DNA from 2 places in the Dethiothermospora halolimnae genome. Region 1 is predicted to be linked to the other one. Evidence: a T-box and tRNA genes for the amino acid it is inferred to sense, from the RefSeq annotation. Region 1 holds a T-box; the other holds one or more tRNA genes.
The links. A T-box is a leader RNA that pairs with one kind of tRNA and senses whether it is charged. The one in region 1 lies ahead of leuS (leucine--tRNA ligase), so its partner is inferred to be a tRNA-Leu.

Region 2: it has a tRNA-Leu gene. The T-box ahead of leuS (leucine--tRNA ligase) is inferred to sense a tRNA for this amino acid. The anticodon was not compared.

What each region holds. Positions count from the first base shown of each region.
Region 1 covers NZ_JBAKFX010000029.1:8,111-12,054, forward strand. The annotation lists gene leuS (leucine--tRNA ligase) at 252-2,663, opposite strand; T-box leader at 3,002-3,167, opposite strand; gene asnS (asparagine--tRNA ligase) at 3,217-3,944, opposite strand, start outside.
Region 2 covers NZ_JBAKFX010000007.1:14,395-18,338, forward strand. The annotation lists gene V6137_RS04485 (YaaR family protein) at 1-388, shown strand, start outside; gene V6137_RS04490 (hypothetical protein) at 400-522, shown strand; gene V6137_RS04495 (metal-dependent hydrolase) at 812-1,399, shown strand; tRNA gene V6137_RS04500 (tRNA-Leu) at 1,575-1,659, shown strand; gene tig (trigger factor) at 1,942-3,228, shown strand; gene clpP (ATP-dependent Clp endopeptidase proteolytic subunit ClpP) at 3,252-3,836, shown strand; gene clpX (ATP-dependent Clp protease ATP-binding subunit ClpX) at 3,857-3,944, shown strand, end outside.

The sequences.
Region 1 (3,944 bases):
TTAATGTTTTCTTACTTAATATTTCTTCACTTTTTATAGTAATCATAATTCAAAATGTGATATACTCCCCCAACTGTGACTTTTTCCTCTACATTATAATTATACCATATATTTCTAGTCAACCAAAGGACCTTGTCCATTTTTATCCCTATCTCTCCATAAGCATGTTAATACTTTCAATCAAAAAAATCCCCCATCATTTATAAATGGTGGGGGTGTTTTTTATATGAAAAATATTTATTTTTTCTAATCTACTTAACAACTATATTATAAATCTTACCTGGTATAAATATCTCTTTAACTATATTTTTACCTTCAATAAACTTCTTAATATTATCATCTGCCATTGCTTTTTCATTGGCAATATTCTTATCAGCATCCACTGGTATAATTATCTTACCTCTCACTTTTCCATTAACTTGAACAGCCATTTCTATTTCATCATCTACAGTTTTATCTTCATCAAATTCTGGCCAATTAGCTTCATTTAACATTCCTTGATAACCAAGTAATGTCCACATTTCTTCAGTTATATGGGGAGCAACTGGATTTAATAGGATTAAGAAGGTCTTCATTTCAGCTTTATTTACCTTCTTATTGCTATTAAAGTCATTTATTAATGACATTAATGCTGCAATAGCTGTATTAAACTTAAGACTTTCATAGTCCTCTGTTACCTTTTTAATAGTCTTGTGCATATTTGATTCTAATTCCTTAGAGTAGTTATCTCCATCTTCTAATATATCTTGTAGTCTCCATACCCTATCTAAAAATCTTCTACAGCCTTTAACTCCATTGTTTGACCATGGTACACTCTTTTCAAAGTCCCCTATAAACATTTCATATACCCTTAATGTATCTGCACCAAATTCCTCTATTATTTCATCAGGGTTAACAACATTTCCTCTTGATTTAGACATCTTTTCATTATTCTCACCTAGTATCATACCGTGGGATGTTCTCTTTTGATATGGCTCTGGAACATTTACTACCCCTATATCATATAAGAACTTATGCCAAAATCTTGAGTACAATAAGTGAAGAGTTGTATGTTCCATACCACCATTATACCAATCTATTGGTAACCAATACTTAAGAGCCTCTTCTGAAGCTAATGCTTCACTATTATTAGGATCAGTATATCTTAAGAAATACCATGATGAACCTGCCCATTGGGGCATGGTATCAGTTTCCCTTTCTCCATGTCCACCACATTTAGGACAAGTAGTCTCTACCCAATCTCTAATATTAGCCAGTGGAGATTCTCCAGTTTCGCTAGGTTCATATTTTTCTACTTCTGGTAATGTTATTGGTAACTCTTCCTCTGGAACTGGAACCCAACCACATTTTTCACAATAAACTAGAGGAATTGGCTCTCCCCAATATCTTTGACGAGAAAATACCCAGTCTCTAAGCTTATAATTTATTTTTCTTTCTCCTAATTTCTTTTCTTCTAACCAATCACTAATTTTCTTCTTAGCATCTTCTACTTTTAAGCCATCTAGAAAATCTGAGTTAGTCATAACTCCCGTGCTTATATCTACAAATGCCTCTTTATCTACATCTCCGCCCTTTACAACTTCAACTATTGGTAGATTAAATTTCTTGGCAAACTCCCAGTCCCTAGTATCATGGGCGGGAACACTCATTATAGCTCCTGTACCATATGACATAAGTACATAGTCTGATACCCAAATAGGTATTTCCTTTCCTGTAACAGGGTTTACAGCCTTAAGTCCGTCTATTTCTACCCCTGTTTTATCTTTATTTAATTCAGTTCTTTCAAAGTCTGATTTCTTCCCAGCTTCTATTTTATAGTTTTCTATATCATCCATATTGTTAATATCAGAAGCATACTCTTTAATCATAGGATGTTCTGGGGATATAACCATGTAAGTTGCTCCAAATAATGTATCAGGACGTGTAGTAAATACCCTTAGCTTTTCACCCTTTCCTGCTATTTCAAAGTCAACCTCCATACCTTCAGAACGACCTACCCAGTTTTTCTGTTGTATTTTTACCCTATCTATATAATCAACTAGATCTAAGTCTTTAATTAGCTTTTCTGCATATTCAGTTATCTTTAGCATCCATTGATTTTTAACCTTTTGTACAACTTCTCCATTACAACGTTCACATACACCATTTACAACTTCTTCATTGGCAAGTCCCACCTTACAATCAGTACACCAGTTTATTGGTACCTCTTTTTTATATGCAAGACCCTTTTCAAATAATTTTAAGAATATCCATTGGGTCCACTTATAATACTCTGGGTCAGTTGTATTTATCTCCCTAGACCAATCAAAGGAAAATCCTAAAGATTTTAGCTGCTCTTTAAATTTAGCAACATTTTTCTCAGTTACTATCCTTGGATGTATCTGATTTTTTATAGCATAATTTTCAGTCGGTAATCCAAAGGCATCCCAACCTATTGGATATAATACATTATATCCCTCTAACCTTCTCTTACGAGAAACTACATCAAGGGCTGTATATGGTCTTGGATGTCCAACATGAAGTCCCTTTCCCGATGGATAGGGAAACTCTATTAATGAATAAAATTTCTCCTTATCTGAATCATTGCTGGCATAAAAAGTCCCCTTTTCATCCCAAATATCTTGCCATTTTTTTTCTATACTACTTGGATTATAATTTTCCATTATTCTACCTCCTTGTTTTTAAGCATTAGTTGGGGGATTACGAATCCCCCAACAACTAGTACTAAACCTGGGACAGAGGGACAGTCCCTCTGTCCCAGGTTTTATTTGCACTAAAAAAACCCTTCATCTCTAAAGTTTAGAGACGAAAGGTTTTAATACTATCGCGGTACCACTCTAATTAACAACAACTCTTTAAAATTCCTACTCACTTCTAAGTATTTACTCTTTTAATTAACCATTAACAATTAACAATTCCGAAACTGTTATACAGTAAATACTATTTATATATTCAAAATTAGTTAAACAATAAAATATCACTTTTGAATATATAAGTTGAGTTAGTTGTTCCCTTATATTATGATAACGGTATATACCGGTTAAAGCTACTTTATTTCACCTTAACAGCTCCGGGACGAGTTCAGTTATAAACCACTACTATCTTCCACCAATCGATAGCTCTCTGTAAGTGTTTAATAACCTACTACTTCCCTTCAAAGCATAACTATTGTTTTGTAGTAATATTAGCAGAAAAAAACTATTCTGTCAATAAAAATTAAAATTCTGCTGATTTAACTGTTCTTGGGAATGGAATTACGTCCCTTATGTTTTTCATACCAGTTAGGTACATAACCAGTCTTTCAAAACCTAGTCCAAACCCGGCATGTTTAGTTCCACCATATTTTCTTAATTCCATATACCACCATAGGTCTTTTGAATCTATACCTAGTTCTTTTACTCTCTGATCTAATATATCTATTCTCTCTTCTCTTTGACTACCTCCTATTATTTCTCCTACTCCAGGAACTAATAGGTCCATAGCCGCAACGGTTTTGTTATCATCATTTAATCTCATATAGAAAGCTTTTATGTCTTTAGGATAGTCTGTCACAAAAACAGGTTTTTTATAAACTTCTTCTGTTAAATATCTCTCATGTTCAGTTTGTAAGTCTTCTCCCCACTGAACTGGATATTCAAATTTCTTACCTGATTCTTTAAGTTTTTCTATCGCTTCTGTATAAGTTATATGACCAAAATCAGAGTTTATAATATTTTTTAATCTGTCTAGTAATCCTTTATCAACAAATTTATTAAAGAACTCCATTTCTTCAGGGGCATGGTCCATTACATATTCTATTACATATTTCATCATGTCCTCAGCAAGGTCCATATCATCCTTTAAGTCTGCAAAGGCTATCTCCGGTTCCATCATCCAGAATTCTGCTGCATGTCTAGCAGTGTTTGAGTTTTCAGCTCTAAATGTTGGTCCAAAATTATATACAT
Region 2 (3,944 bases), on a different contig from region 1:
TAGAACTGCAGAAAAGCCCAGTATCTCTTTTGATGCATTAATGTCTCAAAAAAAGGATGATAAAACCCTAGAGAAACTAAACAACCTTCTAAAGGATGTAAGAAAGGAAGGGAAGTTACTTGCAGATAAAAGAACTATAGATAATTTACTGAGATATAAAAAGAAAGTAAAGGAATTTATGAATGAAGCTGTTGATTATGGTTTAAAACTTGATAGGAGAGGTGGATTTAGACCTGGACGAAGATCTAGAGTTTTAAGCATCGTATCGAAAGTGGATGAAAAGTTATTGGAAGTTACAGATGCTATTGTTGATGAAGAAAAGAAGGGGCTTAATATATTAAAGTTAGTAGGCGAGATAGAGGGATTGATGGTTAATATTTACGCTTAAATTAAAGAAGAATGGGTAAAGAAGAAAGAAGAAATATAAAAATAAAGAATAGATGGGGAGATTTTACTCCCGATGGTCGTAAAATTTTAATTTATGTTGTTGGGGGATTCGTAATCCCCCAACCAATAACGTAGGGACTGAATATATTCAGTCCCCCGCCGTATGAAGAGGCGGGAAATTAATTGATAGTGAACAATTATGTAGGGACAAGGCATGCCTTGTCCCTTGGATTCAGTATAAACTTTGCTATGAAAAGTAAAGGCGGGTCACCAACTCCACAGTATTTGAATTAAGTAATAAAAAAGAATTTGGTATAAAAAATTAAATAAAAAACAGAATTAACACTATAATTGTCGTATATTATGGGGTATAATAGTACTATAAGTTGACAAGTAGGTTTAGGACATCAGGAGGATATATAAAATGCAAGGGAAAACCCATATGATAATAGGTGCGGCAGCATCAGTTACAACTGCATTAAAATACCCCATAGAAAGTGGAATAATACTTATTACAGCTTCTGTTATAGGAGCTTTGTTGCCGGATTTAGACCACCCTAATAGTAAGATAAATCAAAGCATATTATTTTTTAATAATAAAAAATTTATGATGTATTTGTTTTTTACAGTGGGGCTAGGATTAATAGTATATGATTTAAGAGTAGATAATAATATTTATAGTCTTTTAGGAGTGTCCCTTATTATAACCTCTTTATCTGGGCATAGAAGTTTTACCCATAGTATTGTGGGTATAGGATTATTTTCCACAGTAGCATATTTGTTTTCTGAAAAATACGGTATACCAGAAATTTGGATCGGTTTTACATTAGGTTATATAAGTCATTTGGTTGCAGATTTTTTTACTGTAGCAGGAATACAGTTGTTTTTTCCCGTAGAAAAAAGAGTTAAATTCCCAATAAACATAAAAACCGGTAGTATGGCGGAAAATGTTTTATTATTAATGTTAACAGTTTATATAGGATATGTTATGTTTAAATTTCCCATTATATAGGTATGTCCATATCCCCTTTAGTTTTTGATAAATTTGTAGTTGTTTAATAGGCGAAATATTATCGTCTATATAATTGTAAAGTAAACATATTTTACCTAAATAAAATATTTGACATATTAAGAAAATGGTTATATAATATATCTTGTCGTTAGATAAACTTCATAAATGAATATGTGCAGGTGTGGCGGAATTGGCAGACGCGCTAGACTTAGGATCTAGTATCTTATGATGTGGGGGTTCGACTCCCTTCACCTGTACCAATTCAAAAACCAATGGTAAAACCATTGGTTTTTTTCCTATGTCTCTATAAATATGTATATATAATTTAATATAGGAAAAAATTAGGTAATACCACCTATCAATATTACATATTATTGATATATTGGATATCGAAAATATTTATGATATAATTAATTGACTAGTTAATGTGTAATACTGATTATTATGACAAAAATGGACGAGATTGCGGTTTAATCTATTAAAAAAGTGACTTGTATCGAGTCCATACATAAATTAATAAAGTAATAAGGAGGAACGTTATAATGAATTCAACAATTACAAAAAAAGAAGGAAATACAGTTACATTAAAACTTGAAGTAGACACTAAGAAATTTGAAAAAGCAGTTCAAAAATCATACATTAAAAACAGAGGCAGATTTAACATTCCAGGTTTTAGAAAGGGAAAAGTACCTAGAAAGATTATTGAGTTAAATTATGGTGAAGGAGTATTTTATGAAGATGCAATAAACATGGTATTCCCAGAGGCCTATGAGGCGGCAATAGAAGAGCATAATTTAGAGCCTGTTGATAGACCAGAAATAGATATAGAAGAATTAGAAAAGGGAAAACCAGTAGTATTTATAGCCGAAGTAACAGTAAAGCCTGAGGTGGAACTTGGAGAATACAAAGGTATAGAAGTAGAAAAAGTAGAGTATAATGTAACAGAGGAAGATATTGAAAAAGAAATTAAAAATATTCAAGAAAGAAATGCCAGAATAATAGAGGTAGAAGATAGAGCAGCAAAAGAAGGAGACATTTTAACAATAGACTATAAGGGATCTATAGATGGTGAGCAGTTTGAAGGTGGAACTGCGGAAAATCAAAATCTTGAGATAGGTTCAGGTAGATTTATTCCAGGATTTGAAGACCAATTAATAGGCAAAAATAAAGATGAAGAAGTTGAAGTCAAAGTTACATTCCCAGAAGATTACCAAGCTGAAGATTTAGCTGGTAAAGAGGCCACTTTTGAAGTGAAAATTCATGAAATAAAAGAAAAAGAGCTTCCAGAATTAGATGATGAATTTGCTAAGGATGTAAGTGAATTTGATACATTAGATGAATTAAAAAATGATACAAAGCAAAAACTAGAAGAGCAGTCTGAGAATAAAGAAAAGGCTGAAAATGAAAATAATGTTGTAGAAAAAGTAGTAGAAAATGCAGAAATAGATGTTCCAGAGGCAATGGTAGAAAGACAAATAGATAATGAAGTAAACGACTTTAGCTATAGACTTCAATTCCAAGGTCTAAATATAGATAAGTACTTTGAATTAACAAATACTACTATGGAAGATTTAAGGGAACAAATGAAGGAAAATGCAGAGAAAGTTGTTAAAACAGATTTAGTACTAGAAACAATAGGGAAAAAAGAAGGAATAGAAGCTACAGATGAAGAAGTAGAAGAAGAGCTGGAAAAAATGGCTAAACAATATAATCAAGAAGTGGAAAAAATTAAAAAGAATATCAAAGATGGGGATTTAGATTATATCAAGATGGGTATAATTAAGAGAAAGACGGCTGAGTTTTTGGTAGAAAATGCTAAAATGTCTTAATATTATTTAGGGAGGCGCGTAATATGGCTTTAGTACCAATGGTTGTTGAACAAACCAATAGAGGAGAAAGATCATATGATATTTATTCTAGACTTTTAAAGGAAAGAATTATATTTTTAGGAGATCAAGTTAATGATGCTACTGCAAGTTTAGTAGTTGCGCAACTTTTATTTTTAGAAGCTGAGGATCCAGATAAAGATATACAACTTTATATAAATAGTCCAGGGGGATCTATAACTGCAGGAATGGCAATATATGATACAATGCAATATATAAAGCCAGATGTATCTACTATATGCATAGGTATGGCTGCAAGTATGGGAGCATTTTTACTTACTGCAGGAGCAAAGGGTAAAAGATATGCATTACCAAATGCTGAAGTTATGATACATCAGCCTTTAGGTGGAACCCAAGGGCAAGCAGAAGATATAAGGATACATGCTGAACGTATTGTGAAAATGAGAAAGAAAATGAATGAAATTTTAAGTGACAAAACTGGTCAACCATATGAAAAAGTAGAGAAAGATACCGATAGAGATAACTTCATGTCAGCTGAGGAAGCTAAAGAATATGGTATAATAGATGAAGTTATAACTTCTAGGAAATAATCTTTAAGAGAGGTGTCATAATGTCAAGATTTGATGAGAAGCAGCTAAAATGCTCTTTTTGTGGGAAGTCTCAAGAACAAGTCAAAAGATTGATAGCTGGCCCAAATG